Regions from separate parts of the Mesorhizobium sp. W050 genome, predicted to be linked through region 1. Evidence: predicted binding sites of a transcription regulator. Region 1 holds the regulator's gene; each other region holds the start of a gene.

Region 1 (7,193 bases):
GCGTCGCCGCCTCGATCTATCTCGAGGAGTTCGCCAAGAAGAACCGCTTTACGGACCTGATCGAAGTCAACATCAACAATCTCGCGGCGGTGCCGTCGATCGTCTTCGGTCTGCTTGGCCTTGCCGTGTTCATCAACTTCCTCGGCATGCCGCGCTCGGCTTCCTTCGTCGGCGGCCTGGTGCTGACCTTGATGACGCTGCCGACCATCATCATCGCGACGCGCGCCGCCCTTGCCGCGGTGCCGCCGTCGATCCGCTCGGCAGCGCTCGGGCTCGGCGCCTCCAAGATGCAGATGGTGTTCCACCACATCCTGCCGCTTGCCGCCCCAGGCATCCTTACCGGCACCATCATCGGCCTGGCGCGTGCGCTCGGCGAGACAGCACCGCTGCTCTTGATCGGCATGGTCGCTTTCGTCGCCGATTATCCGACGACGCCTTTCGATCCGGCGACCGCGCTGCCGGTGCAGATCTACATGTGGGCAAACGAGGCTGAGCGCGCTTTTGTCGAGCGCATGTCCGGCGCCATCATCATCCTGCTCGTCTTCCTCATGGCCATGAACATCACCGCGATCGTGCTTCGGCGCCGGTTCGAGCGGCGCTGGTAGAAAAAAGGCAATTTGGTATGAACATCATGACCGAACAGTCCCTTGAGAATGCAGTGGGCGACAAAATGAACGCCAAGTCGAACGAAGTCATCAAGATGCGCGGCGACAAGGTCGGCGTCTTCTACGGCGAGAAGCAGGCGTTGTTCGACGTCAATCTCGACGTCCGCCAGAACCAGGTGACGGCGCTGATCGGCCCGTCCGGCTGCGGCAAGTCGACCTTCCTGCGCTGCCTCAACCGCATGAACGACACCATCGATTCGGCGCGGGTGACCGGCAAGATCACGCTCGATGAAGACGACATCTACGACAAGAACATCGATGTCGTCGAACTGCGCGCCCGCGTCGGCATGGTGTTCCAGAAACCCAACCCGTTCCCGAAGTCGATCTACGAGAACGTCGCCTACGGCCCGCGCATCCATGGGCTGGCCAAGCGCAAGTCCGACATGGACCAGATCGTCGAGCAGAGCCTGAAGAAGGCTGCGATCTGGAACGAGGTCAAGGACCGCCTGCAGGAGCCCGGCACCGGCCTGTCCGGCGGCCAGCAGCAGCGCCTGTGCATCGCGCGCGCCATCGCCGTGTCGCCGGAGGTGATCCTGATGGACGAGCCCTGCTCGGCGCTCGATCCGATCGCCACCGCCCGTGTCGAGGAGCTGATCGACGAACTGCGCCAGAACTACACGATCGTCATCGTCACCCACTCGATGCAGCAGGCGGCGCGCGTGTCGCAGCGCACGGCGATGTTCCATCTCGGCTATCTCGTCGAGGAGGGCGCCACCGACAAGATGTTCACCAACCCCGACGACAAGCGCACCCAGGACTACATTACCGGCCGCTTCGGCTGAGCCGTCCGGCGGGTGAATTTTCAGGCACGAGGACCAAGATCATGGGTGAACATACCGTCGCCTCCTTCGATGAAGAGCTCGGGCAGATCAGCAAGCTGATACGCGACATGGGCGATCTGGCCGGCTCGATGGTCAGCGGCTCGACCAAGGCGCTGCTCAATTCGGACAATGCGCTGGCACAGCGTGTCGTGTCCGACGACGCCATCATGGATGCGCGCCAGCGCGAACTGGACGACCGCGCCATCACGCTGATCGCCAAGCGTCAGCCGATGGCCAACGATCTGCGCGCCGTGGTCGGCTCGATCCGCATGGCGGGCGACCTCGAGCGCATCGGCGACCTCGCCAAGAACATCGCCAAACGCGTCGGCACCGTGGGCTTGAGCGTCACGCCGCGCGACCTCTCGCACTCCATCGACGCCATGGCGCAGCTGGTGCTGATCCAGGTGCAAGGCGTCGTCGAGGAATATGCCGCCACCGATGCGGCAGCGCTTGCAAAACTCAGGAATGACGACGAGCGCATCGACGTCAAATACACGTCCGTGTTTCGTGAGCTCTTGACCTACATGATGGAAGACCCTCGCAACATCACCGCCTGCACGCATCTCTTGTTCTGCGCCAAGAATCTTGAGCGCATCGGCGATCATGTCACCAACATCGCCGAAAATGCGTATTATGTGCTGACCGGCCAGCAACTGCCCGCCAATCGTCCGAAGCAGGACGAGACGGCGATGGCCATGCCGGCCTGATGAGGGTGAACTGCCGATGATCGCGCCACGCATCATGGTCGTGGAGGACGAGGAGCCGCTAGGCGTGCTCCTCCGCTACAACCTCGAATCCGAAGGCTATCACGTCGAGGTGGTGACACGCGGCGACGAGGCCGAGATCCGCCTGCAGGAAAACGTGCCCGATCTCCTGGTGCTCGACTGGATGGTGCCCGCTGTTTCCGGCATCGAGCTCTGCCGGCGGCTTAGAGTGCGGCCCGAAACCGAGCGGCTGCCGATCATCATGCTGACCGCGCGCAGTGAGGAAAGCGATCGCGTGCGCGGCCTGTCCACCGGTGCCGACGACTATCTGGTCAAGCCATTCTCGACGCCGGAGTTCATGGCGCGCGTGAAGGCGCTGCTGCGCCGGGCCAAGCCGGAAGTGCTGTCCAGCGTGCTCAAGGTCGGCGACATCGTGCTCGACCGCGAGTCGCACCGTGTCTACCGCAAGAAGAGCGAGATCAGGCTCGGACCGACCGAGTTCCGGCTGCTCGAATTCATGATGCGCCATCCCGGCCGCGTGTTCTCGCGCAGCCAGCTGCTCGACAATGTCTGGGGCGAGACGATCTACATCGACGAGCGAACCGTCGACGTCCATGTCGGGCGCTTACGCAAAGCGGTCAACAACGGCCGCATGCCGGATGTCATCCGTACCATTCGCGGCGCCGGCTACGCGATCAGGGAAGACTAGGATGCTGCGCGTCGCGCCGTTGCCGGCCATTCAGGCGACATGCTTGCCGGATTTGGCCTGAATGCCCGGCGCGAAAATCTCCTGATCGACGAAGCCGAGCGCGCGCATGGCACAGCCTTCGCGGATCAGCGGCAGCTCGTTGGGCTCGGTGTCGAAGGAGATCGACTTCGAGTGCTGGCCGCCGGCGGTCTGGGCGATCGCTTCGCGCAATGCCGGCTCGATCAGGTCGAAGGCGGCGGCGCTGACGCCAACCATGGCGACAGGCGCCGGGTCGATCAGCGCAAACAGGCTGCCGAGGCCGAAGCCGAGCGCCTCACCGGCCTTGCGATAGGCTTCGCGCTCCGGGCCATCGGTTTCGCGGGCGCGCGCGGCGAGTGCGCGCATATCAGCGTCGCCGATATCGACCGGCTCGGCATCTTCGCTCATCATTTTGGCGCTGCGCCAGATGGCGTAGTTTCCGGCATAGGCCTCGACGCAGCCGCGCCGCCCGCAGCGGCAGAGCGCGCCGCCCGGACGGTGGATCATGTGGCCGAACTCGCCGCCCGAGGAATGGGTGCCGGTGAACAGTTCGCCTTTCAGCACCAGCCCCATGCCGATGCCGTGCGACAAGAGGATCGCGATGAAATTGTCGCGGTAGCGCTCGGGCTGGCGCCATTGCAGGGCCACCGCCATCATATTGCAGTCGTTCTCCATGGTGGCAGGAATGCCGAATTCCGCTTCCAACATGTCGGCGAAGGCAATGTCGGTCAGTGGCGTGATTGGCGACCACAGCATGGCCCGCGCCTGCGAATCGGTGATGCCCTGGATGCCCATGGCAATGCGGGCGATGCTCTGGACATCGAGGTCCGGGTCCGCGAGACGCCGCCCGACGATTGCTACGCATTCGCCGATCAGCTCGTCGCGCGGCATGGTCAGCGTGTCGAGCCGGCGCTGTTCTTCCGCGACCACCTGGCCGGCATAGTCGGTGACGGTGACGGAGAGGAAGTTCAGCGACAGCACCACGGTCATGACCGCCGCCGCTTCCGGGTTGAGGCCAAGGCCGACCTGCGGCCGGCCGCGTTTCAGCGAGCCGGTCTCGCCAGGCTTGCCTTCAATCAGGATGCCTTCTTGAATTAGATCAGACGAGATTGCCGATATCGTCGAATGGCTGAGGCCGGTGGTCGCCGCAATCTCGGTCCGCGACGGCTGGCCGGCCCGGCGCACGGCCGAAATCACCATCGCACGGTTGCGACGGCGCAGATCGTCGTGGCGGATCCCAACCGACATTTGTTTTCCTCCCGGCCTCCTCGCGCCTCATGATAGTGTTCGACGGCACCAGCCAAATATTGGCAGACGCCGGCAGCCCTGTCATTGTTTATTGCGGAGCTCGAAAAAATTCGGCAACGCCATCAGAATCCATCAGAATCGATGTTGACAGCGCCTTATCATTGAACCAGTATTTTTTCGAGGCTCGAAAAAATAGGGCCTCCGTGTGCCGGCCCTCGGGCCAGTTTTGTCGCGCCGCACCCGGCGCAGGGAGGATTATGATGAACAGATTTGCAGCCGCCATGCTGGCGGGTGTCGCCATGTCGCTGGCGCTGATGTCGGTCGCGCAGGCGAAGGACAAGGTCATCGGCGTGTCGTGGTCGAACTTCCAGGAAGAGCGCTGGAAGACCGACGAGGCGGCGATGAAAACGGCGATCGAAGCCGCCGGCGACAAGTACATTTCGGCCGACGCGCAGTCCAATCCCGGCAAGCAGCTGACCGACGTCGAAAGCCTGATCTCGCAGGGCGCCAACTCGCTGATCATCCTGGCGCAGGACGCCTCGGCCATCGGCCCGGCGGTGCAGAAGGCGCTGGACGAAGGCATTCCGGTCGTCGGCTATGATCGCCTGATCGAGAACAAGGACGTCTTCTACCTGACCTTCGACAACAAGGAAGTCGGCCGCATGCAGGCCCGCGAAGTGTTCAAGGCGAAGCCCGAAGGCAACTATGTCTTCATCAAGGGCTCGGGCTCGGATCCGAATGCCGATTTCCTGTTCTCGGGCTCGATGGAAGTGCTCAAGGAAGCCATCGACTCGGGCAAGATCAAGAATGTCGGCGAGGCCTATACCGATGGCTGGCTGCCGGCCAACGCCCAGAAGAACATGGAACAGTTCCTGACCGCCAATGACAACAAGGTCGATGCCGTGGTTGCGGCCAATGACGGCACCGCCGGCGGCGTTGTCGCCGCGCTGACGGCGCAGGGCCTTGCCGGAACGGTTCCGGTCTCGGGCCAGGACGGCGACCATGCCGCCCTGAACCGCATCGCGCTCGGCACGCAGACGGTGTCGGTGTGGAAGGACGCGCGCGAACTCGGCAAGAACGCCGCCGAGATCGCCTCGCAGCTTGCCGATGGCAAGAAGACGGGCGACATTGCCGGCGCCAAGGACTTCACCACGCCTGGCGGCAACACCGTCAAGTCGCTGTTCCTGACCCCCGTCGCGATCACCAAGGACAACCTCAACGTCGTCATCGACGCCGGCTGGATCAAGAAGGACGAAGTCTGCACCGGCGTCGCCGCCGGCAGCGTCGCGGCTTGCAACTGATCTCGACGACTTGAAGAAATGAGGCGCCGCGGCTGTCAAGCCGCGGCGTTTTCTCTACGAGAATTGTGTGTTTCCGCCATCGGCGGCAAACTTCTAGGCTGTGGTCCGGCATCCGCGCCAGACGGCAAGCCGCTGGAGGACATCATGACCGACACGACCTCAAATCCGCAGGCCGATACGGCACGAGCGTCTGAACTCGGCGCGGTCGCCCGGTTCCTGAAAGCGACCGAGCTCGACACGCGCATGCTCGGCATGGTCGGCGCGCTGCTGGTCATCTGGGTCGGCATACATATCCTGTCGGGTGGGCTTTTCCTGACGCCGCGCAATCTTTGGAACCTGTCGGTGCAGACGTCCTCGGTCGCGATCATGGCGACCGGCATGGTACTGGTCATCGTCATGCGCAACATCGACCTTTCGGTGGGCTCCGTCGAAGGCGTGATCGGCATGATCATGGGCGTGGCACAGGCCGAATTCCTGATTCGCGTCATCGGCTTCCAGCTTGGAAACCCCTGGCTCTGGATCGTCGCGCTTGCCGCCGGCGTGGTGCTTGGTCTGCTGATCGGCGCGTTCCAGGGCTTCATCATCGCCTATATGCAGGTTCCGGCCTTCATCGTGACGCTTGGTGGCCTGCTGGTCTGGCGCGGCATGGCATGGCTCATCACCAGCGGGCGCACGGTCGCGCCACTCGACGCCACCTTCCAGCTGATGGGCGGCGGACCACGCGGCTCGATTGGCGCCGCTGCCAGCTGGATCGTCGGCATCGTCGCCTGCGCGGCGGTCGCCTTCGCGCTGCTCAACGGTCGCTCGCAGCGCAAGCGCTTCAGCTTTCCACTGCGCCCCGTCTGGGCCGAGACCCTGCTTGGCGTGGTCGCTTGCGCGGCCATCCTCGGCGCCGTGTGGATCGGCAATTCCTATCCATGGCCGATCGGCATCGTGCGCCAGTACGCACAGCAGAACGGCATCACCGTTCCCGAAGGCGGGCTGTTCATCGCGCATGGCATCGCCATACCGGTGCTGATGGCGGTGACTGCCGGCATCATCATGACGTTCATCACCAAGCGCACGCGTTTCGGCCGCTATGTCTTCGCCATCGGCGGCAATCCGGAGGCAGCGGAACTCGCCGGCATCAACACGCGCTGGGTGACCATGAAGGTGTTCATGATCATGGGTGTGCTGGCTGCAATCAGCGCGGCGATCTCGTCGGCCCGTCTCAATGCGTCAACCAATGCGCTGGGCACACTGGACGAGCTTTTGGTGATCGCGGCCGCCGTCATCGGCGGCACGTCGCTCGCGGGCGGCGCCGGAACGGTGATGGGCGCCATGCTCGGCGCGCTTCTGATGCAGTCGCTGCAATCCGGCATGGTGCTGCTCGGCATCGACTCGCCGCTGCAGAGCATTGTCGTTGGCGCTGTCCTGGTCATCGCCGTCTGGCTCGACACCGTCTACCGCAAGCGGGTCTAGGGAGGAACGACTATGGAAAAAACTGCTCCCACCGGTACGCCACTGATCGACATGCGCAACATCTCGATCGCGTTCGGTGGCATTCGCGCCGTCGACGATGCGTCCATCGATCTTTTCCCGGGCGAAGTGGTGGCGCTGCTTGGCCACAACGGCGCCGGTAAGTCGACGCTGATCAAGATCCTGTCGGGCGCCTACAAGCGCGATGCCGGCCAGATCTTGGTCAACGGCCAGGAGGCCTCGATCTCCAATCCGCGCGACGCCAAGAA
Region 2 (7,193 bases), 120 kb from region 1:
TATCGACCAGTCCGCGCACGAACCAGCGTTGCATCAGCACCACGATCAGGATCGGCGGCAGTATGGCCATCATCGCGGTGACCATGACCAGATGCCATTGGGTATCGGCATCGGCGAAGGAGACCATCTTTCTGAGTGCGATGACGATGGTGTTCATGTCATTGCTGTTGGTGACGAGCAGCGGCCACAGGTACTGCGTCCAGCCATAAATGAAGAGGATGACGAACAGCGCCGCGATGTTGGTGCGCGACAGCGGCAGCAGGATGTCGAAAAAGAAGCGCCATGGTCCGGCGCCGTCGACACGCGCCGCTTCCACCAACTCACCTGGGATGGTCATGAAGAACTGGCGAAACAGAAGCGTGGCGGTGGCCGAGGCGATCAGCGGAATGATCAGGCCGGCATAGGTGTCGATCATGCCGAGATCGACCATCACCTTGTAGGTCGGCAGGATGCGCACCTCGACGGGAAGCATCAGCGTGATGAAGATCAGCCAGAAGAAGACCATCCGAAGCGGAAAACGGAAGAACACGATCGCATAGGCCGAAAGGATCGAGATGAAAATCTTCCCCACCGCGATGCCGAGCGCCATGATCGTGGTGTTGAGCAGCAATCGGCCGACACTGACGCCGCCGATGCGGCCGACACCGCCGAACAGCGCCTCGCTGTAATTGTTCCAGACCTGGTCGCCGGGCAAAAGAGGCAATGGCGGCTTGAGGATGGTCTGCAGCGTCTGCGTGGAGGCAACGAAGGTGTAGTAGATCGGGAAAGCGACGATCAGGATGCCCAGGATGAGCACGGCGTGGGCGATGAGGGCGCGAAGCGGGGACTGACCAATCATCGCTCGCGCTCAACCGTAGTGGACTTTGCGTTCCACATAGCGGAACTGGATGGCCGTGAGTGAGATGACGATGACCATCAGGATGACCGACTGCGCGGCCGAATCGCCGAGGATCAAATTGACGAAACCGTCATTGTAGACCTTGTAGACCAGCGTCTCGGTGGCCTTGCCTGGCCCGCCGCCGGTGACGGCATGAACGATACCGAAAGTGTCGAACAGCGCATAGACAGTGTTGACGACCAGCAGGAAGAAGGTCGTCGGTGCGAGCAGCGGGAAGACGATGGTCCAGAAGCGCTTCGTCTCCCCGGCGCCGTCCATGGCCGCCGCCTCTATCAACGTCTTCGGCACCGCCTGCAGCCCGGCGACGAAGAACAGGAAATTGTAGCTGATCTGCTTCCAGGCAGCCGCAGATACCAGCAGGATCATGGCTTGGTTTCCGTTAAGCAAGGGATCCCAGGCGATGCCGAGACCTCTCAAGGCGTAGGCCAGCGAACCGATCGAGGGGTTGAACAGAAACAGCCACAACATGCCGGCAATCGCCGGCGCCACCGCATACGGCCAGATCAGCAGCGTGCGATAAAGGCCTTTGCCGCGCACCACCTTCTCGGCCATGACGGCAAGCAACAGGGCCACACCCATGGCGACCATCGCGGTCGCCAGAGAGAACACCAGCGTAACTTTGATCGAGTTGAGGTAGGCCGGGTCGGCCAGCACCTTGCGAAAATTGGCGAGCCCGACGAACTTGCTCTTCAGCCCGAACGGGTCTTCCCTAAGCATCGACTGGTAGAGCGCCTGCCCGGTCGGCCAGTAGAAAAAGATCAGCGTAATGGCGAGTTGCGGCGCCACCAGCAGGTAAGGCAGGGTCTTGTTGGGAAAGACGACGCGTGGAGACAGGGTGATTCCCTCACTATTCAGGAAATCGTCCACGCGGGTCCGCGTGGACGAGGTTCAACTGACAATCGCTTCAGTTTCCGATCGCTTCCTGAATCGCCTTGTTGCCGCGTGCGACCGCGTTGTCGAGCGCCTGCTGCGCAGTCTGCTGGCCGGCCAGCATCTTCTCGAACTCCTCATTCTCGATGTCGCGCACCTGCGGCAGGTTGACGAGGCGCACGCCCTTCGAGTTCTCGGTCGGCGCCTTGCCCAGCATCTGCAGGATCGGCGTCTCACGGCCCGGGTTCTTGTCATAGAAGCCGGACTTCTTGGTCGCCTCATAGGCAGCGAGCGTCACCGGCAGATAACCCGACTTCTGATGCAGATACTCCTGCACTTCGGTCTTGGACAGGTAGGAGAAGAACGCCGCGACGCCCTTGTATTCCTCGTCCGATTTGTTGCCGAACACCCACAGGCTGGCGCCGCCCGGCGTGGTGTTCTGGGGCGCGCCCTTGGCGTCACTATCATAGGGAAGCTGGCCGATGCCGTAGTTCATGCCCGACTTGACGATGTCACCGAGACCCCCCGACGATTCGGTGAAGATGCCGCATTCTCCGGCAAGAAAGATCTGCTTGGCTTCGGATGTACGGCCGCCATATTTGAAGGTGCCGTCCTTGGCCAGGTCGGCGAGCGCCTGGAAATGATTGACGAAGATCGGCGCATTGATCTTGAGCTCGACGTCGGTTCCGGCAAGTCCGTTCTGGTTGGTGCCATAGGAAACGTCATTCCAGGCAGCGAAGGCCTCAAGGTGGATCCAGGTCAACCAGGTCGAGGTATAGCCGCAGGAAGCGGCGCCGCTCGCCTTGATCTTCTTGGCGGCTTCCCACACCTCGTTCCAGGTCTTTGGCGGATTGTTCACATCAAGCCCGGCCTTCTGGAAGATATCCTTGTTGTAGTAGAGGATGGGCGACGAGGAATTATAGGGGAAGGACAGCATGGTCCCGTCCGGCTTCGAATAGTAGCCGACGATGCCGGGCAAATACTGGCTCTTGTCGAAGGTCACGCCGGCGCTGGTCAGCACATCGGCCACCGGCTTGATCGCACCTTCGGCGGCCATCATGACGCCGGTACCCACGTCGAACACCTGGATGATGTCGGGCGCTTGCCCCGCACGAAAGGCAGCGATGCCGGCATTCAGCGTTTCGGGATAGGTGCCCTTGAAAACAGGGAGAATTTCATAGTCGCTCTGGCTGGCATTGAAATCCTTGGCGATCTTGTCGACCACCTCGGCATTGGCGCCGGTCATTGCATGCCACCAACTGATCTGGGTGGCGGTGAAGGCGGAGGTGGTGGAAAGCAGGGTCAAGGTGGCGGCAACACCGGCCGCAAAGCCGAACAACTTCATGTTTCATCTCCCGTTTGTCATTGGCGAAAGGGGCGCTCCCGCGAACGCAATATGTGTCGCTGATGACAATCGGACAACGGATTTGTTGCTGTTTCGTGAATTTCATACCCGGCTAACTTCGCGCCCCCTCGCTCTGCAACGAGGACAGAGAGAAATGCCAAGCCGGCTCAGCGATACATGGGCGCGGTGGGCCTGCGACGATCGCCGACCGCCGGCGATGCATGAAGGGCCCCCGTGACAGCGCCACGCACCTGTACCATGCGGCCGCCATACCGGCGCTCGGCCAGATCGAGATCGGTAGAGCGGCATCGCGCCAAGCGCTGCTGTGACCCTGTCTGGAATGAGACAGGATCGCCGCAAGGTACAACCCGAAAAACCCGCTGTAGTTGTAGTTCGCATAACCGATTCTTCGTCAAGCGCGACATACTAATCAAGTGGACGGCTTGATTGCTGTGGGAGAGCAGGTGGGGCGAGATGCTGACGGTCTATAATTGTATCGTGCATGAGCACGATCTGAGACTGGTCGCACTGGCAGCGCTCATTTGCGGTATTTCTTCCTTCTCGGCGGTCAACCTGCTTCGCCATGTCGACCGCTCGAGCGAGCGCAACCGCTATACCTGGCTGATGATAGCAGCCACTTCCACCGGCTTCGGCATCTGGGCGACGCATTTCATCGCAATGCTTGCCTTTTCTCCCGGAATCCCCAACGCCTACAATGCGGAAATGTCGGCGCTTTCGCTCGCCGGTTCCGTCGCCCTGACCGCCGCGGGCATGTGGATCGCCACCTTGCGCCGGGGCATCGACTACCCTCTGGTCGGCGGCGCGGTCCTCGGCGCTGGTATCGCCGCCATGCACTATATCGGCATGGCCGCCTTCGAGGTCGAAGGGCGCATCGTCTGGAACCCGCTGCTGGTCGGCGTCTCGGTGCTGACAGGCGTCACCCTCGCCGCGCTGGCGCTGCTGGTCGTGTTGCGACGGCCGTCCATGCAGGCCACAATCGCCGCCGCCATCCTGTTGACGCTGGCGATCTGCAGCCTGCACTTCATCGCCATGGGCGCGGTGTCGATCTTCCCGGACTCCTCCATCCAGATATCGCAGTTCACGGTTGAACCGGTGTCGCAGGCCTTCGCCGCCGCTGCAGTCAGCATGGCTATCCTGGTGCTTTCAGCCGCAGCATTGTGGATCGACCTGCGTTTCCGGCGTCACAAGCTCGAGGCAGAGCGCATGCACGGCCTCGCCAACGCCGCCGTCGAGGGGCTGATCGTCTGCGACGGCGCCCGCATCGTCAGCGCCAATGACAGCATCGCCGCGCTAACCGGCATGGCGCCGGAAGTGCTGAACGCGATGCTGCTTGGCGATCTCTTCGGCGAACGCACCGCGGCCGGCATGTCCGACTGCAGCGGACAGGCACAGGAAGCGGAGCTCAGAGCCCATGACGGCGCCACCATCCCCGTCGAACTTATCGCCAGGAGCATCGACTATTGCGGCAAGCGGCACAGCGTGGTCGCCGTGCGCGACATCCGCGAACGCCGGAAGGCCGAGCAGGAGATACTGCGCCTCGCCCATTTCGACCCGCTGACCGGGCTCCCCAACCGCCGCAGTTTCTCCGGCCGGCTCGAGGCCGAAATTGCCGCAATGGACCGCGGCGGCAAGGGCGGGCATCTTGCGCTGCTGCTGCTAGACCTCGACCGCTTCAAGGAAGTGAACGACCTGTTCGGGCACGGCGCCGGCGATGCCATGCTGCAGAAGGTGGCGCTATGCGCCTCCGCCGTGCTCCGCCACGGACAGATGCTGGCGCGTCTCGGCGGCGACGAGTTCGCCATCATCGCTCCGAACCTTCCCGATCCGCAGGCGGCCGGCCGCATCGCCGAGGCGGTGCTGGCGGCCATGCGCGAGGAAAACCGGCTGTCGGTCGGTGGCGGGCTGGTGTCGGCCAGCATCGGCATTGCACTTTATCCGCTCGACGCCGATGAGCCGACACTCCTGGTCAGCCACGCCGACACCGCGCTCTACCGCGCCAAGGCCGAGGGCAAGGACACCTACCGTTACTTCGAGGCCTCGATGGGCGCCGAGGCGCGAGACCGGCGCGTGATGGAGCACGAACTGCGCCAGGCCATGGCGCGCGATGAGTTTCGCCTCGTCTACCAGCCACAAAAGGAGATCAGCAGCGGGCGGATGGTCGGGTTCGAAGCGCTGATCCGCTGGCGCCATCCGCAGCGCGGCGACGTGTCGCCGGCGACCTTCATCCCGGTGGCCGAAGACAGCGGCGTCATCATCCAGATCGGCGAATGGGTGCTGGCGACGGCCTGCGCCGAGGCTGCGCGCTGGAAGAACCCTCTCACCGTCGCGGTCAATGTCTCGGCGGTGCAGCTCCACAATCCGAATTTCAGCCGCAAGGTGCATGAAGTCCTGCTCGGCTCCGGCCTGACGCCCGGCAGGCTCGAACTCGAGATCACCGAAACGGCGCTGGTCAAGGACATGCCGCGCGCGCTGGCGACCTTGCGCCAGGTGAAGGCGCTTGGCGTGCGTGTGGCGATGGACGATTTCGGAACCGGCTACTCCTCGCTGTCCAATCTCCGCGCCTTCCCCTTCGACAAGATCAAGATCGACGGCTCATTCATCAAATCAGTCGACAGCAACGGCCAGGTGGCAGCCATCGTGCGCGCCGTTCTGGGGCTTGGCCGCGGTCTCGGCCTGCCGGTTTTGGCCGAGGGCGTCGAGACGCTGGGCGAGCTGAAATTCCTCGACGCCGAGGCCTGCGAGATCGGCCAGGGCTACTATCTAGGCCGGCCGAGCCCGATCGAGGCGTTCAGCGAACTGACCGGCGTCGCGGCGCCGGCGGCACAAGAGGACGCCAGCGTCAAACAACGCGGCGGCAGCATCTTGATGCTGCCGCCGGCGGCGGCCCTGCGCTCATCCTAAGGGGCGAGTGCGGCCTCGACCAGGCGCTTGGCATCCGGTCCCGACCATTCCGCCGGTCCGTTCATATGCGCGACCAGGCAGCCTTCGCCATCGATCAGCATGGTGACGGGGAGGCCTAGCGCCAAGCCGCGCGTCTTGACGTCGTTGAACAGCGCCAGCGTCGAATCGCGGTAGTAGCCGAGCGACCCGATGCCGATATCGGCGAGGAACTTCTTCGGCTTCACATCGTCGCCGGCATCGACATTGACCGCGACCACTTCGAAGGCATCGCTGCCCTTTTCCTTCTGCAGCGTATCGAGCGCCGGCATTTCGGCGCGGCAGGGCGCGCACCACGTCGCCCACAAGTTGAGCAGCACGGTCTTGCCGACATGATCGGCGATCGTCATCGGCTTGCCGTCTGGGCCGTTGAAGGCGAGGCTTTTCAGCGATTGCGGCGGATCGGCGGGCAGCAATGCCGCCACCTGGCCGGTGGCTGCGGCGGCAACCTTTTTGGCGCGGTCGCTCTTGGCGGCGCAGGCGACATCGTCCTTGCTGTTGCCCGCGCCGGCCGCAGGTGCGCTGCCGGTGGCTGCGTTGTTGCCAGACCCGCTCTCGCTGACATATACCGCGACCGCGCCGGCCAGCACGCCCGCCACCAAAGCGGCGAGGATCAGGCGCGGGGCCGGGAAGTATCTGTTACCGTCTGCCATTTTCTAAGACTGCTCCGGAGCACGGGTTATAGCGATGAGCGACAAGAAGGCCAGCAACCAGATGTGGGGCGGACGTTTTGCCTCGGGTCCGGCCTCGATCATGGAAGCGATCAACGCGTCGATCTCGTTCGACCGCAAACTTTATGCGCAAGACATAAGAGGTTCGGTCGCCCACAGCGAGATGTTGGCTGAAACGGGCATTATTTCGGCGGCCGATCAAGAAAAGATCGCTCACGGGCTGAACACGATCCTGAAAGAGATCGAGGCCGGCACGTTCGAGTTCTCGACCCGGCTGGAAGACATTCACATGAACATCGAGGCCCGCCTCGCCGATCTGATCGGCCCGGCCGCCGGCCGCCTGCACACGGCGCGGTCACGCAACGACCAGGTGGCGGTGGATCTCCGGCTCTGGGTCAAGGACGAGTGCTTTCGCGTCGCCGAGGCGCTGAAGGGGCTGATCTCAGCCTTG
Region 3 (7,193 bases), 310 kb from region 1:
ACCTCGACCAGCTCGTCGTCCTGGATCCAGGCCAGCGCGCGCTCCAGCGTCATGCGGATCGGCGGCGTCAGTTTCACCGCCTCGTCCTTGCCGGCGGCGCGGATGTTGGTCAGCTTCTTGCCCTTCAGCACGTTCACTTCGAGGTCGTTGTCACGGCTATGGATGCCGATGATCATGCCCTGATAGACCTTGACGCCCGGGTCGATGACCATCGGGCCGCGGTCTTCGAGGTTCCACATGGCATAGGCCACTGCCTCGCCCTGTTCGTTGGAGATCAGCACGCCGTTGGTGCGGCCCGGCAGTTCGCCCTTGTAGGGCTGGTAGGCGTGGAACAGCCGGTTCATCACGGCGGTGCCGCGCGTGTCGGTCAACAGTTCCGACTGGTAGCCGATCAGTCCGCGCGTCGGCGCGTGGAAGACGATGCGCTGACGGTTGCCGCCCGAAGGCCGCAGCTCGACCATCTCGGCCTTGCGCTCCGACATCTTCTGCACGACGATGCCGGCGTGCTCCTCGTCGACGTCGATGACGACTTCCTCGACCGGCTCCAGCAATTCGCCATTTTCGCCCTTCTGCATGACGACGCGCGGACGCGACACGGCGATTTCAAAGCCTTCGCGGCGCATCGTCTCGATCAGCACGGCCAGCTGCAATTCGCCACGGCCGGAAACGAAAAACGAATCCTTGTCAGGCGATTCCTCGATCTTGAGCGCGACATTGCCTTCGGCTTCGCGCAGCAGGCGGTCGCGGATGACGCGGCTGGTCACCTTGTCGCCTTCAGTGCCGGCGAGCGGCGAATCGTTGACCAGGAAAGACATGGTCACGGTCGGCGGATCGATCGGTTGCGCATGCAACGCCTCGGTCACCGCCAGGTCGCAGAACGTGTCGGCGACGGTGCCTTTGGACAGGCCGGCAATGGCGACGATGTCACCCGCCTGCGCCTCTTCGATCGGTTGGCGCTCGAGGCCACGGAACGCGAGGATCTTGGAGATGCGCCCGGTTTCGATCTGGGTGCCGTCATGGTGGAGCACCTTGACCGCCTGGTTGGACTTCAGCGTGCCGCTCTCGATGCGGCCGGTAATGATGCGGCCGAGGAATGGATTGGCTTCCAGGATGGTGCCGATCATGCGGAACGGGCCGGGATGAACGGTCGGCTCCGGCACATGCTTGATGACGAGGTCGAACAGCGGCGCCAGGCCCTGGTCCTTCGGGCCTTCCGGATTTTCCGAGACCCAGCCATCGCGGCCAGAACCGTAGAGGATCGGGAAGTCGAGCTGCTCGTCGGTCGCGTCAAGCGCTGCAAACAGGTCGAACACCTCGTTGACCACCTCGACGTGGCGGGCGTCCGGACGGTCGATCTTGTTGATGACGACGATCGGCTTCAGGCCGACCTTGAGCGCCTTGCCGACGACGAACTTGGTCTGCGGCATGGGGCCTTCGGCGGCGTCGACCAGCACGATCGCCGAATCCACCATCGACAGGATGCGCTCGACCTCACCGCCGAAATCGGCGTGGCCGGGTGTGTCGACGATGTTAATGCGGGTGTCCTTCCAGTCGACCGAGGTCGCCTTGGCCAGGATGGTGATGCCGCGTTCCTTTTCGAGGTCGTTGGAATCCATGGCGCGCTCGGCGACGCGCTGATTGTCGCGGAAGGAACCGGATTGCCGCAGCAATTGGTCGACGAGGGTGGTTTTTCCATGGTCGACGTGCGCGATGATCGCGATATTACGAATTTTCATTTTGTGGTCTCGGGAGCGTTGCAGGCAGCAGGCCAAAAGGCGCCGCCTCTTTCGGTTGCGCGGCTCATACAGGGTTTTTCGCAATTGCGAAAGAGGAGGCGCACCACCAAATACTCATCAAATCTTAAGCATCTCGGTGTGAGATGGTTTTGTTAACCAAGGCGGGAACCTTTCTGGGCCCGGGTAGTTCGAAATTCATGACCGACAAACTCAACCGATTTTGGCCCCTCATCGCTTCGGTCGCATTCGCTGCCGTGCTGGCGGCCAATGCCGCTCAATCGGCCGCCACGGTGAAGGAAGCCAATCCGGCTTCGTCGTCCGACCGGACGGCCGAGCAGATGTTTGCCGACGCCCCTGATGGCGTCGACCCCGTGGTCACCGGCCCGGTCAGCGCCTCTTTCAAGCAGAGGCAGCAGGTTGCAGGCTGCGACAGCGCGGTGTGGCCGAAGATTCCGACGGTTTGCTACCCGGACTGACAGTTGCCCATTCCAGGCATAGCGATCCTTCGCACCGACCCAAAGGCTTACGCCGACCGCACCGGATCGAGCGTCACCTTGTAAAGCTCGATGTCGTCGCGATCCATCAGCCGCACGGTCAGCTGCTCTGTCGCCCCTGAAATGTCCACCAGGCCAAAGAACTGCAGGCCGGCCGAGGGTGGCAGGTTCTGGCCCTGTTCGGTGGTCGGCGCCTTGATGAATTTCAGCTCCGGGCCGAAGGTCATGTCGAAATCATTGGGACCGAAGGTACCGGCGTGGATCGGGCCCGAGACGAATTCCCAGAAAGGATTGAAATCCTGGAACCGCGCCTTGTCGGGGTTGTAATAGTGCGCCGCCGTGTAGTGGACATCGGCGGTCAACCAGACCGTGTTGGTGATGCCGGCAGTCTTGATGTAGCGCAACAGGTCGGCGATCTCGAGCTCGCGGCCTTTGGGCAGGCCATTGTCGCCATTGCTGATGGCTTCCGCGCCGACCTTCTTGGCGCCGTCGTCCCAGACGACGAGGCCGAGCGGCATGTCGGCGGCAATGATCTTCCAGGTCGCCCTGGAATTCGTCAGCTCGCGCTTCAGCCATTTCGTCTGCTGTTCGCCCAGCATGCGTGACTGCGGCGTCATGTCCTCCTGCATGTCGGGGCCGTTCGGGCCGCGATAGGAGCGCATGTCGAGGAAGAACACGTCGAGCAGCGGCCCATGCGCGATCTTGCGGTAGACGCGGCCGGGCTCGGACGGCTCGTAGCGGATCGTCGTCATCTCATGGAAGGCGCGCGCCGCACGCGCCGCGAGCACATGGATGGATTTTTCGGTGTAGCGGCTGTCGGCGCCGAGATTCTTCGAATCCGACCAGTTGTTCAGCACCTCGTGATCGTCCCACTGGTAGAAGGTCGGGCAGATGGCGCTCAAGGCCAGAACGTTTTTGTCCATCATGTTGTATTTCCACTGGTCGCGGTACTCATCCAGCGTCTCGGCCACCTTGCGCTTGCCGTCGATCAGGACGACGTTTTTCCACTTGCCGCCGCCAGGCAGGTCTACCTCGTCCTTCATGGCGCCATCGGCATAGATGGTGTCGCCGGAATGCAGGAAGAAATCCGGCGTGTGCCTGGCGATGGTGGCGTAGGTTTTCATGCCGGTCTCATCGATTCCCCAGCCCTGGCCGGCCGTGTCGCCCGACCAGGCGAATTTTATGTCGCGCTTCGAGGCGGGTGCTGTGCGGAAACGGCCGACGATCGGTTCGGAAACGGCGTTGATATCCGACAGGTCGGCGGCAGTCATCCGGTAGAAGATATCCTGGTCGGAGGCGAGGTCGGTAAGCAGGCGCTTGACCGTGAAGTCGCTGGCCGGCGAGGTATCGAGCGGCGCCAGCCGCGTCGCATTGGCGAAGTTTTCCGTCGACGACACTTCGAACATGACGCGCGAAGGCCGGTCGGTGCGCGTCCACACCATGCCGCTCGAGGCATCGACATCGCCGGACTGGACGCCATGGGTGAAGGCCGGGCGCTGGCTGGCGCGCGAATAATAGGGCAAAGCGAGCCCCGATGCGCCGAGCAGACCGGCGGCGCTGGCAGAGGTGACGAAAGCGCGGCGGGTCAACGAGATCTTGTTCATGGCTGTCTCCTGATGGCTTCGAACGGTGCCAGCAAGCTCCAGCTTCAATGTTTCAGCCACATCTCGGGAAGATGAAACTTTGATAACAACCGACAGGTGATCTCCGCCCTTGAGGGGGGAGATGTCGCCGAAGGCGACAGAAGGGGGTCGCCTCGCTTGGAGCGCCGACCTCCTATGCGCAAGAGGCTGAGTCCGGTCGCACGGACCCCCTCTGGCCGCTTCGCGGCCATCTCCCCCCTGAGGGGGGAGATTAGTACCGCGCCTTACGCCGCTTGCGGCTCCGGATCGAAAGCCGGCCTGCTCGTATTGATCAGCAGCGACAGACACGCAGCCACGATCGCCGTCATGCCGGCGATCAGGAAAGCCAGTTCGTAATTGCCCTGCAGTTCGCGCATGGTGCCGCCGAAGGCGGCGGCGGTGGCGGCGCCGACCTGGTGGCCGGCTACGATCCAGCCGAACACGATCGGGCCGCTGCGGTCACCGAAGGCCTCGTTGGCGAGCCTGAGCGTCGGCGGCACGGTGGCGATCCAGTCGAGACCGTAGAGCACGGCGAAGATGATCAGGCTGGTCGCCGAGAAGCCGGAATAGGGCAGATAGATCAGCGCCAGGCCGCGAATGCCGTAGTAGACGCCGAGCAGCTTGCGCGGGTCGAAACGGTCGGTGAGCCAGCCCGAGAGCGTCGTCCCGATCAGGTCGAAAATGCCCATTAGCGACAGCAGGCCCGCGGCCTGTACCTCGGGGATGCCCATGTCGCCGCAGAAAGAGATCAGATGCGTGCCGACCAGCCCGTTGGTGGTGAAGCCGCAGATGAAGAAGGTGGCGAACAGATACCAGAAGACGCGGGTGCCGGCAGCGCGGCGTAGCGTGTTCAGCGTATGCGCCAGGAAATTGCCTTGCGATGCCGGCGATACCGGCGGCACGTCATCGGTCCCGGCGCCATAGCGCACCATGCCGATCGAAGCGGGACGCTCCGGAACCAACAGCCAGACCAGCGGCAGAAGACAGGCGGTGGCGATCGAGACGGCGGTAGCGACGGGCTGCCAGCCGCCCGACTGGGCGAGCGATGCCAGCAGCGGCAGGAACACCAAGAGGCCGGTGGCGCTGGAGGCCGACATCAGCCCCATCACCAAGCCGCGATTGGTCTTGAACCAGCGGTTGACGATGGTGGCGCCGAGCACGGTGGCGACCGCGCCGGAGCCGATACCTGAAAACACGCCCCAGGTGAGGAACAGATGCCATGGCTCGGTCATCAGCAGGCTGAGCGCGGTCGAGCCCGACATGATCACAAGCGAGGCAAGCAGCGTGCGGCGCAAGCCGATACGCTCCATCAATGCGGCGGCAAACGGCCCGGTCAGGCCGTAAAGGAAGATGCCGATCGCGGCGGCAATCGAAACCGTATCGCGCCCCCAGCCGAAGCTTTTATCCAACGGCAGCATCATCACCGAGGGTGCGGAACGAAGCCCGGCCGCGATCAACAAGCAGAGGAAGATGACGCCAACCACGACGAAAGCGTAGCGCTGGCCAAAGGGACGGGATTGAGCTATCATGTTACTGACCGGTACGTTGCAGGGTGAGGACATGTATACGTACCGATCGGTAACACGTCAATCGAGTCATACCATGCCAACGGACAAAAATATTGAACTGACCATCAAGGACGGTCATGCAGCCGCACCGCCCAAGGCTGCCAAGAAAATCCTCGACGTGGCGTACGACCTGTTCTACCGCCGCGGCATCCGGGCGATCGGCGTCGACGAGATCGTCAAGCGCGCCGGCGTCACCAAGCCCAGCCTCTACCGCAGCTTTCCCTCCAAGGACGAGCTCGCCGCTTCCTATCTCAGGCAATATGACCGTGAGTATTGGGAGCGTTTCGACGAAGCCGTGGCTGCCCATCCCGGCGACCCGCGGGCACAGCTCAGGGCTTTCCTGACTCGCGTCGGCAAGCGCACGCAAAGGCCGGACTATCGCGGCTGCGGCATGACCAACGCGGCGGTGGAATATCCCGAACATGGCCATCCGGCGCGCGTCGTCAGCGAGGCCAACAAGCAGGAGTTGCGCCACCGCCTGCGCGCGATGGCCGCAGCGATGGGCGCTAAAGACCCTGACACGCTCGGCGACGGCCTGCTGCTGTTGATCGAAGGCGCCTATATCAGCGGCCAGCTCTTCGGCCTCGGAGGCCCGGCGGCAGCGGTCGCCCGCAACGCCGACCTGCTGATCGAGGCGAGCTTGAAGAAATAACATTTCGAACGTTGGCGCCGCCCCTCACCTGCCGGCATCCTTTCCCGGAAATGGGGCGAGGAACGCTCTCATCACGATTTCGCCAATTGCCAGCGTTGCAAGGTTGTCGCCAGCGGCGCAGCCGGCCACTTTCTCCCGTTCAGGGGGAGAATTGCCCGGCAGGGCGATTTGGGCGGCGCCAACGTTGAGATTGGCACGCTAGGCCGGCCGCAAATTTGGCGATAGGCTGGGGCCAACCTCAAGGGAAAAGTCCGCATGCGAACCCTGCTGCTTGTTCCATTCGCCCTCGCCGCCCTCTGCCAGGCAGCCCATGCCGATGGCATATCCAGCGTCTACACCGACCTCGACTCGCAAAAGGATTGCGTGACCTATGCGCAGGCCGAGGAAGGCGATGGCGACTGGGCCGAACTCGCCTGCTCCGGCTATCGTGGCTATCCCGTGCTGATCGCCTATGACGACGCCCGTGAATCGCTGTTCTACGGATTTCCGCCCGGCGGCGACATGACCTCGGTCTGGGAGAGCTTTTCCGGCTTCAACTCGTCCGGCGCCAAGGTCGAGTGGCGCATCGAGACCAAGGGCGACGTTGCCGTTCCCTTTGCCGTCATCCACCGCCGCTCGATCAGCAATCCCGAGGACGAGAACAAGCCGACCGAAGTGCTGCTCGTCGCCAAGGTCGCCCAGATGGAAGCCCGCGACGGCTGCACCATCGGCCTCGTGCTGGCCACCGGCAACCCGCAGGCCAATGACCAGGCGCGCAAGTTGGCCGACGAAAAGGCGAAGAGTTTCGCCTGTGGCAAGGACAAGCACACCGTCATCGGCAACGTGCCGGCGTTTGGTCGGGTGGATAACTAGTCACGTGGGTGCAAGGCACCCCCCTCTGCCCTGCCGGGCATCTCCCCCTCAAGGGGGGAGATTGGCAGCTTCGCTGGCGGCGCTTTTCTTTCGGCGCTGAAAATTGACGAAAGCCGTTGCGACTCCCCCCTTGAGGGGGAGATGGCCGGCAGGCCAGAGGGGGGTGCCTCGCGCTGGCGTTTGCCGCTTACTTGAACGAGACGCAGGCCTCTCTCGGCGCTACTTCGCCGCCTTCGCCCGTGCGATCGCGTCGACGATCATCTTCTTGG
Region 4 (7,193 bases), 1.5 Mb from region 1:
GCGGCGGTCGCCGACGAATTTCCCGATGTCATCGAAGGCATCAGGGGCAGCGGCCTGATGCTTGGCCTGAAATGCGCCATGCCCAACACCAAGGTCAACATGGCGCTGCGCGACCAGCATCTGCTGGCGGTGCCGGCAGGCGACAACGTCATTCGTCTGCTGCCGCCGCTGACCGTCACCGACGCCGAGATCGGCGAAGCGCTCGATCGCATCCGCGCCGGCGCCAAGGGCCTGACCGACGCCATCGCCGCGGCCGCCGCGAAGTAATCCCGAGAACCATTCCCGATGAGCCTTCGCCATTTCACCGATCTTTCCGCCGTTTCCGAAGGCGATCTGCGCCTGATGCTGGACGATGCGGTGGTGCGCAAGGCGCGCCTCAAGGCCGGCGAACGGACCAAACCGCTCGAAGGCAAGGTGCTGGCCATGATCTTCGACAAGCCGTCGACGCGCACGCGCGTGTCCTTCGACGTCGGCATGCGACAGCTCGGCGGCGAGACCATCATGCTGACCGGGACCGAAATGCAGCTCGGCCGCTCCGAGACCATCGCCGACACCGCCAAGGTGCTGTCGCGCTATGTCGACGCCATCATGATCCGCACCACGTCGCATGAGCGGCTGCTCGAGCTGACCGAGAATGCCACGATTCCGGTCATCAACGGGCTGACCGACGACACCCATCCCTGTCAGCTGATGGCCGACATCATGACCTTCGAGGAGCATCGCGGTCCGGTTGCCGGCAAGACCATCGCCTGGACCGGCGACGGCAACAACGTGCTGCATTCGCTGCTCGAAGCTTCGGCGCGGTTCCGCTTCAACCTGAACGTCGCAGTGCCGGAAGGCAGCGAGCCGGCGCAAAAGCATATCGACTGGTCGAAGACCAATGGCGGCAAGCTGCACTTCACCCGCTCGCCCGAAGAGGCCGTCGACCAAGCCGACTGCATCGTCACCGACTGCTGGGTGTCGATGGGCCAGGAACACCGCGCCCGCGGCCATAATGTCTTCTCGCCCTATCAGGTCAATGCGGCGCTGATGGCGAGGGCCAAGCCCGACGCCCTGTTCATGCACTGCCTGCCGGCGCATCGCGGCGAGGAAGTCACCGACGAGGTCATCGACGGTCCGCATTCGGTGGTCTTCGACGAAGCCGAGAACCGGCTCCACGCCCAGAAGGCGGTTTTGGCCTGGTGTCTGGGCGCTTGTTCTCCAGGCGCTTGATCTCCAAGCGCTTGATCCGGGGCGGCGCGATGCCTATTTGCGCCGCATCACGCAAATCAAGCGCGTTTGGACGCATGCACCCCTCCGGGCCGCATGGCCGCGCCCTGGAGCTTTGTAATGTTGGAAACGCATCAAGTGACTGAACATCACCCCAAACTCGGCGAGTTCGGCTATGCCGGCGACGATCATGTCGTGCCCTTCGAGGTCGGCCCGCTCGACGTGCGCGGCCGCACCGTGCAGCTCGGGCCGATGCTCGACGCCATCCTCAACCGTCATGACTATCCCGAGCCGGTCGCCCGCCTGCTGGCGGAAGCCTGTGTGCTGACGGTGCTGCTCGGCACTTCGCTCAAATTTGAAGGCAAGTTCATCCTGCAGACCCGCACCGACGGGCCTGTCGACATGCTGGTCGCGGATTTCTCCACGCCCTCGGCATTGCGCGCCTATGCGCGCTTCGATGCCGACCGGCTGGAGGCCCTGGTGGCCGCAGGCCAGACCTCGCAGCAGACGCTGCTGGGCAGCGGCGTTTTGGCGCTGACCATCGACCAGGGCGCGCACACGCAGCGCTATCAGGGCATCGTCCAGCTCGACGGCGAGACGCTGGAAGACGCCGCGCGCACCTATTTCCGCCAGTCGGAGCAGATCCCGACCGACCTCAGGCTGTCGGTGGCCAAGCTGCTGACGCCCGGCCCCGGCGGTGCGCGCGAGCAGTGGCGCGCCGGCGGTATCCTGGCGCAGTTCCTGCCGCAGTCGCCCGAGCGCATGCGCGTGCCCGACATTTCGGGAGGCGACGGCGATCCGCGCGACGTGATGAACGAGCCGGCCGACAATTCTTGGCGCGAGCTGGTGGCGCTGCTCGGCACCATCGAGCCGACCGAGCTGATCGACCCGACCATCGGCGCCGAGCGGCTGCTCTACAGGCTGTTCCACGAACATGGCGTGCGCGTCTTCGGCGGCGTGCCGGTCGCCGACCAGTGCTCCTGCTCAAGGGACAAGATACGCGGCATCCTCGAGGGGTTTTCCGCGCAGGAGATCAAGGACAGCACCGAAGATGGCGGCATCCACGTCGCCTGCGAGTTCTGCTCGAAGCAGTACGACTTCGACCCGGCGGAATTCGCAGCTCAGTGAAGTCTTTTCCTTCTCCCCGTTCACGGGGAGAAGGTGCCCGAAGGGCGGATGAGGGGCAGCGCGAACTTTGGTGAATGGCCGCGCATAGCCAGGTCATGTGCGTGGAAGATAACCTCATGAGTCTGGCGCTGCCCCTCATTGCCCTGCCGGGCATTTCTCCCCGTATAGTGACGGGGAGAAAACCCCTAATTCACCGTCCGTCGGGTCCCCGGCAGATCCAGCGAAAACGCGGGAATAGCGACGTCGAACGTCTCGCCCTTTTTGTTGCGCATGGTGTAGTGGCCGACCATGAAGCCGGAGGGCGTCGAGAGCGGGCAGCCTGACGTGTATTGATAGCTGTCGCCGGGATTGAGCTCAGGCTGGTCGCCGACCACGCCGGCGCCGCGCACTTCCTCGACCCGGCCGCTGCCGTCGGTGATGTGCCAGTAACGCGACATAAGCTGCACGAAATCGTCCGACTGGTTGTCGATCGTGACCTGGTAGCCCCAGACATAACGGTTCTCCGCCGGGTCCGAGCGGTCCTCCAGGTAGAACGGTCTGACCTGCACTTCGATGTTGCGCGTGACGGCGCGATACATGGGCTGCTCCGGTTGCGCAGCAGGGAACATTTGTCGCGCCATGCGGTTTGATACGCGCAGAGCGGCATGTCCTGCCAGCCTCAAAGCGCAGGTGCCGACAAACAATGTCATTTAAGTGACACATGACAATGTTGGTGTGCGCAAACCTTGCCGGCGACTCAAGGCCCATCTGTCGACTGACAAAGCAGCCGCGAGCGGCCTTTCCGGAGTGACCAGATCTCGATGGAACCAGCTCTCACAGCCGCCTTCGCTTCCTCCGCTTTGCTTCTTTCCAATCTCGCCAGCATCCTGCTTGCATCGTCGAAGCTGAAAGCGCGCCGTCTCATCCCTCCGCCGTCCAACGAGCAGCCACCGGTCTCGATCGTCGTGCCGTCGCGCGGCGTGGAGCCGTTCACACAAGAGACGCTGCAGCGAGCTTTCTCGCTCGACTGGCCGCGCTACGAACTGATCTTCTGCGTCGCTCACGCCGACGATCCCGTCGTCAAACTGATAAACAGGGCGATCGTCCTGTTTCCCAACGTGCCGGCCCGGCTGCTGATCGGCGACGACCGCGTCAGCAGCAACCCGAAGCTCAACAACTGCGTCAAGGGCTGGGAAGCGGCGCACTACCATTGGGTGATTCTCGCGGATTCCAACGTGCTGATGCCTAGGGATTACGTCCAGCACATGATGGCGGCCTGGCGGACCAATACCGGGCTTATCTGCTCGACGCCGATCGGCTCTCGGCCGGATGGCTTTTGGGCCGAGGTCGAATGCGCGTTCCTCAACACGCTGCAGGCGCGCTGGCAATATGCCGGCGAGGCGCTCGGTCTCGGCTTTGCCCAGGGCAAGAGCATGCTGTGGAACAAGCCGATGCTCGATACCAGTGGCGGTATCCGCGCGCTGGCCGCCGAGATCGCCGAGGATGCTGCTGCAACCAAGCTGGTCAACGGACTGGGCCTGCGCGTCAATCTCGTTGCCTCGCCTTTCGAGCAACCACTGGGGCAGCGCCGACTTCCCGACATCTGGTCGCGTCAGGCGCGCTGGGCGCGGTTGCGCCGCGTCACCTTCCCGCTGTTTTTCGCACCCGAGATCCTGACCGGCGTCGCCGTGCCGTTGGCGTTGGCGCTGGTGGCGGCCGCAAGTGCCGGCATCAGCCTGCCGGCCACGGTGTTGGCCGTGCTGACGGCGGCCTACATTCCCGAATGCGCGCTGGCCGCGGCCAAGGGCTGGCATCTGTCGCTGCGCATGGTCCCGGCGATGATGGTCCGCGACATGATGCTTCCCGCCATCTGGGCGCGCGGCTGGCTGAGCGGCGCCGTCGACTGGCGCGGCAACACCATGACCATCGGCACCAAGACGGCCGAACTGGAAGAGGTTTCGTCGGGAGCGTGACGCCTCGCGGCCTACCCGGCTGCCTTCAGCGCCTGCGCAACGTCCTCCAGCAGATCGTCCGTATCCTCAAGACCGACCGACAGCCTGAGCGTTCCCGGCCCGATGCCAAGCTCGGCGCGAGCTTCGTCGCTGAGGTTCTTGTGCGTGGTGGTCGCCGGATGGGTGATCAGGCTCTTGGCGTCGCCGAGATTGTTGGAGATCAGCACGATGTCGAGCGCGTTCTGCAAGGCGAAGGCCGCCTGCTTGCCGCCCTTGACGTCGACGCAGATCAGCGTCGATCCGCCCGTCATCTGCTTCTTGACGATGTCGGCCTGCGGGTGGTCGGCGCGGCCGGGATAGATGACGCGGGCGATTTCCGGCCGTCCTGCCAGGAAATCCGCGATCTTGGCCGCGCTTTCCGTCTGCTGGCGCACCCGAACCGGCAGCGTCTCCAGGCCCTTGAGCAGCGTCCAGGCGTTGAACGGCGACAGGCTCGGGCCGGTGTGGCGGAAATAGTCGTGCAAATTCTCGTCGATCCATTTCTTGTCCGACAGGATGATGCCGCCGAGACAGCGTCCCTGGCCGTCAATGTGCTTGGTCGCGGAGTAGACGACGATATGGGCGCCGAGCTGCAAGGGCTTCTGCTGCAAGGGCGTGGCAAAGACATTGTCGACGATCAGCCTGGCGCCGATCGAGGTGGCGAGCGCCGCCACCGCTGCGATGTCGACCACTTCCAGCGTCGGATTGGTCGGGCTTTCCAGGAAGAACAGTTTCGTGTTCGGCCGCACCGCCTTTTCCCAGTTGGCGATGTCGGTGCCGTCGACCAGCGTTGCCTCGATGCCGTATTTCGGCGCCAGCGTCTCCACCACCCAGCGGCAGGAGCCGAACAGCGCGCGCGCCGCAACGATATGGTCGCCGGCCTTGGCGCTGCACAGGAGCGCTGCCGTCACCGCCGCCATGCCGGACGCCGTGGCGCGCGCATCTTCGGCACCCTCCAGCGCGCACATGCGCTTTTCGAACATGTCGACGGTAGGGTTGGCATAGCGCGAATAGATGAAGCCCGGCTCCTCGCCCTTGAAACGGGCCTCGGCAGCCTGCGCCGTCTCGTAGACATAGCCTTGGGTGAGGTACATCGCTTCGGACGTCTCGCCGAACTGGGAACGCAGCGTTCCCCCGTGCACGAGTGCGGTCTGAGGTTTCCAGTTACGCTTCTTGGTGCTCATCGCTTTTGTTCCAGACACAAAAAAACCGGCCGCGAAAGTCGCAACCGGTCCATATGGCCTTGCGGCCCGACGGTCCTTTAGCGACTTGTTTAACGTGGCTGCAAGCCGACCGGCCAAATCACCACGGGATAACGACTCTTTAGACCTCACCTGCGCTTGCGTCAATTGCCGGCTTCATTAAGAGGTTTGTACCAGGCAGGTTCCGCAATAATATCCAGCGGTTTTGCGGCAAGAACCTGCCACAAAGAGACCGACCTTGGAGCGGAGCCAGCCTTTTGCGGCAGACAGGCATTCTTCCCGATCAGGACATTTCCGCGCTGTTTCAGTCCGGCGCGCTGGAGTCGCCGCGCGCGCTCGATGTCGACCAGGTGCAGCCGGCGAGCCTCGATCTGAGGCTCGGCGACAAGGCTTTTCGCGTGCGCGCCTCCTTCCTGCCGGGTCCCGATCATCTGGTGGCCGACAAGCTTCACCGGCTGAAATTGCATGAGTTCAGTCTCGCCGAGGGCGCGGTGCTGGAAACCGGCTGCGTCTACATCGTGCCGCTGCTCGAAAGCCTGGCGCTGCCCGCAAACGTGTCGGCCTCGGCCAACCCGAAGAGCTCGACAGGCCGGCTCGACATCTTCACCCGGGTGATGACCGATCGCGGCCATGAGTTCGACAAGATCGCCGCCGGCTATCACGGGCCGCTTTATCTTGAAGTCAGTCCGCGCACCTTCCCGATCGTCGTACGCGCCGGATCGAGACTGTCGCAGATCCGCTTTCGCACCGGCAACGCGCTGTTGTCGGAGGCAGAGCTGAACGAATTGCACCGCGCCGAGATGCTGGTGGCGACCGAGCCGCCCAACATTTCCGGCGGCGGCATTGCGCTGTCGATCGATCTTGACGGCGACCAGAACGGCCTGGTCGGCTATCGCGGCAAGCATCACACCGGCTTGGTCGATGTCGACAAGCGCGCCGCCCAGGATGCCGTCGATTTCTGGGAGCCGCTCTATAAGAGCGGCGCCGGCGAACTGGTGCTCGACCCGGACGAGTTCTACATCCTGGTCAGCCGCGAAGCCGTGCACGTGCCGCCGCTCTACGCCGCCGAGATGACGCCCTTCGATCCGCTGGTTGGCGAATTCCGTGTTCACTATGCCGGCTTCTTCGATCCGGGCTTCGGCCATTCGGCCTCAGGCGGCACCGGCAGCCGGGCGGTGCTCGAAGTGCGCAGCCACGAAGTGCCGTTCATCCTCGACCACGGCCAGATCGTCGGCCGGCTGGTCTACGAACACATGCTGAAGCGGCCGCAGGCGCTTTACGGCACCGATCTCGGCTCGAACTACCAGGCGCAAGGCCTCAAGCTCTCCAAGCATTTCCGCCCCGCCGGCTGAACCTTCGATCACCGTCAGGCAAAATACTTGCCTGCGCTGCCTCACCATGCTTGGCTGCCTTTCGGAGGCCGGCAAGAGAACGGCGCGCAAGGGGAACCAAAATGCAGATTTCAAGATGGATCATATCGGCAGCGAGCGCTGCCATGCTGGTGATATCGGCCGGCTCGCTGGCTGAGGCGCAGGAGAAATTGAAGATCGGCACCGAGGGCGCTTATCCGCCCTTCAACACCATCACCGCGGACGGCAAGATCGAGGGCTTCGACATCGACATTGCCAATGCGCTGTGTGCGCAGATGAAGGTCGAGTGCGAGATCGTCACCCAGGACTGGGAC

What was found. Region 1 encodes PhoB, which activates phosphate uptake and scavenging genes when phosphate is short. Its sites were predicted from a motif close to TGTCATNNANCTGTCAT; they were not measured.
Region 2: ugpB (sn-glycerol-3-phosphate ABC transporter substrate-binding protein UgpB) is a predicted target of PhoB. The motif match lies at 3,176-3,192, and genes of this name have one in related genera.
Region 3: ACYG9Y_RS26800 (alkaline phosphatase D family protein) is a predicted target of PhoB. The motif match lies at 3,906-3,922, and genes of this name have one in related genera.
Region 4: ACYG9Y_RS21245 (ceramide glucosyltransferase) is a predicted target of PhoB. The motif match lies at 3,021-3,037, and genes of this name have one in related genera.

The regions. Positions count from the first base shown of each region.
Region 1 covers NZ_JBTTIH010000001.1:5,851,943-5,859,135, forward strand. Annotated here, with positions in the region: gene pstA (phosphate ABC transporter permease PstA) at 1-605, shown strand, start outside; gene pstB (phosphate ABC transporter ATP-binding protein PstB) at 623-1,447, shown strand; gene phoU (phosphate signaling complex protein PhoU) at 1,489-2,193, shown strand; gene phoB (phosphate regulon transcriptional regulator PhoB) at 2,210-2,899, shown strand; gene ACYG9Y_RS28345 (ROK family protein) at 2,930-4,165, opposite strand; gene xylF (D-xylose ABC transporter substrate-binding protein) at 4,426-5,466, shown strand; gene ACYG9Y_RS28355 (sugar ABC transporter permease) at 5,611-6,927, shown strand; gene ACYG9Y_RS28360 (ATP-binding cassette domain-containing protein) at 6,940-7,193, shown strand, end outside.
Region 2 covers NZ_JBTTIH010000001.1:5,968,572-5,975,764, reverse strand. Annotated here, with positions in the region: gene ugpE (sn-glycerol-3-phosphate ABC transporter permease UgpE) at 1-838, opposite strand, end outside; gene ugpA (sn-glycerol-3-phosphate ABC transporter permease UgpA) at 848-1,732, opposite strand; gene ugpB (sn-glycerol-3-phosphate ABC transporter substrate-binding protein UgpB) at 1,803-3,113, opposite strand; gene ACYG9Y_RS28930 (bifunctional diguanylate cyclase/phosphodiesterase) at 3,588-6,035, shown strand; gene tlpA (thiol:disulfide interchange protein TlpA) at 6,032-6,724, opposite strand; gene argH (argininosuccinate lyase) at 6,759-7,193, shown strand, end outside.
Region 3 covers NZ_JBTTIH010000001.1:5,538,002-5,545,194, reverse strand. Annotated here, with positions in the region: gene typA (translational GTPase TypA) at 1-1,736, opposite strand, end outside; gene ACYG9Y_RS26805 (hypothetical protein) at 1,934-2,212, shown strand; gene ACYG9Y_RS26800 (alkaline phosphatase D family protein) at 2,260-3,834, opposite strand; gene ACYG9Y_RS26795 (MFS transporter) at 4,098-5,381, opposite strand; gene ACYG9Y_RS26790 (TetR/AcrR family transcriptional regulator) at 5,455-6,072, shown strand; gene ACYG9Y_RS26785 (hypothetical protein) at 6,328-6,924, shown strand; gene ppa (inorganic diphosphatase) at 7,144-7,193, opposite strand, start outside.
Region 4 covers NZ_JBTTIH010000001.1:4,392,746-4,399,938, reverse strand. Annotated here, with positions in the region: gene ACYG9Y_RS21265 (aspartate aminotransferase family protein) at 1-267, shown strand, start outside; gene argF (ornithine carbamoyltransferase) at 286-1,212, shown strand; gene ACYG9Y_RS21255 (Hsp33 family molecular chaperone) at 1,306-2,337, shown strand; gene apaG (Co2+/Mg2+ efflux protein ApaG) at 2,523-2,915, opposite strand; gene ACYG9Y_RS21245 (ceramide glucosyltransferase) at 3,138-4,289, shown strand; gene ACYG9Y_RS21240 (O-succinylhomoserine sulfhydrylase) at 4,301-5,491, opposite strand; SAM riboswitch at 5,549-5,626, opposite strand; gene ACYG9Y_RS21235 (2'-deoxycytidine 5'-triphosphate deaminase) at 5,767-6,861, shown strand; gene ACYG9Y_RS21230 (ABC transporter substrate-binding protein) at 6,963-7,193, shown strand, end outside.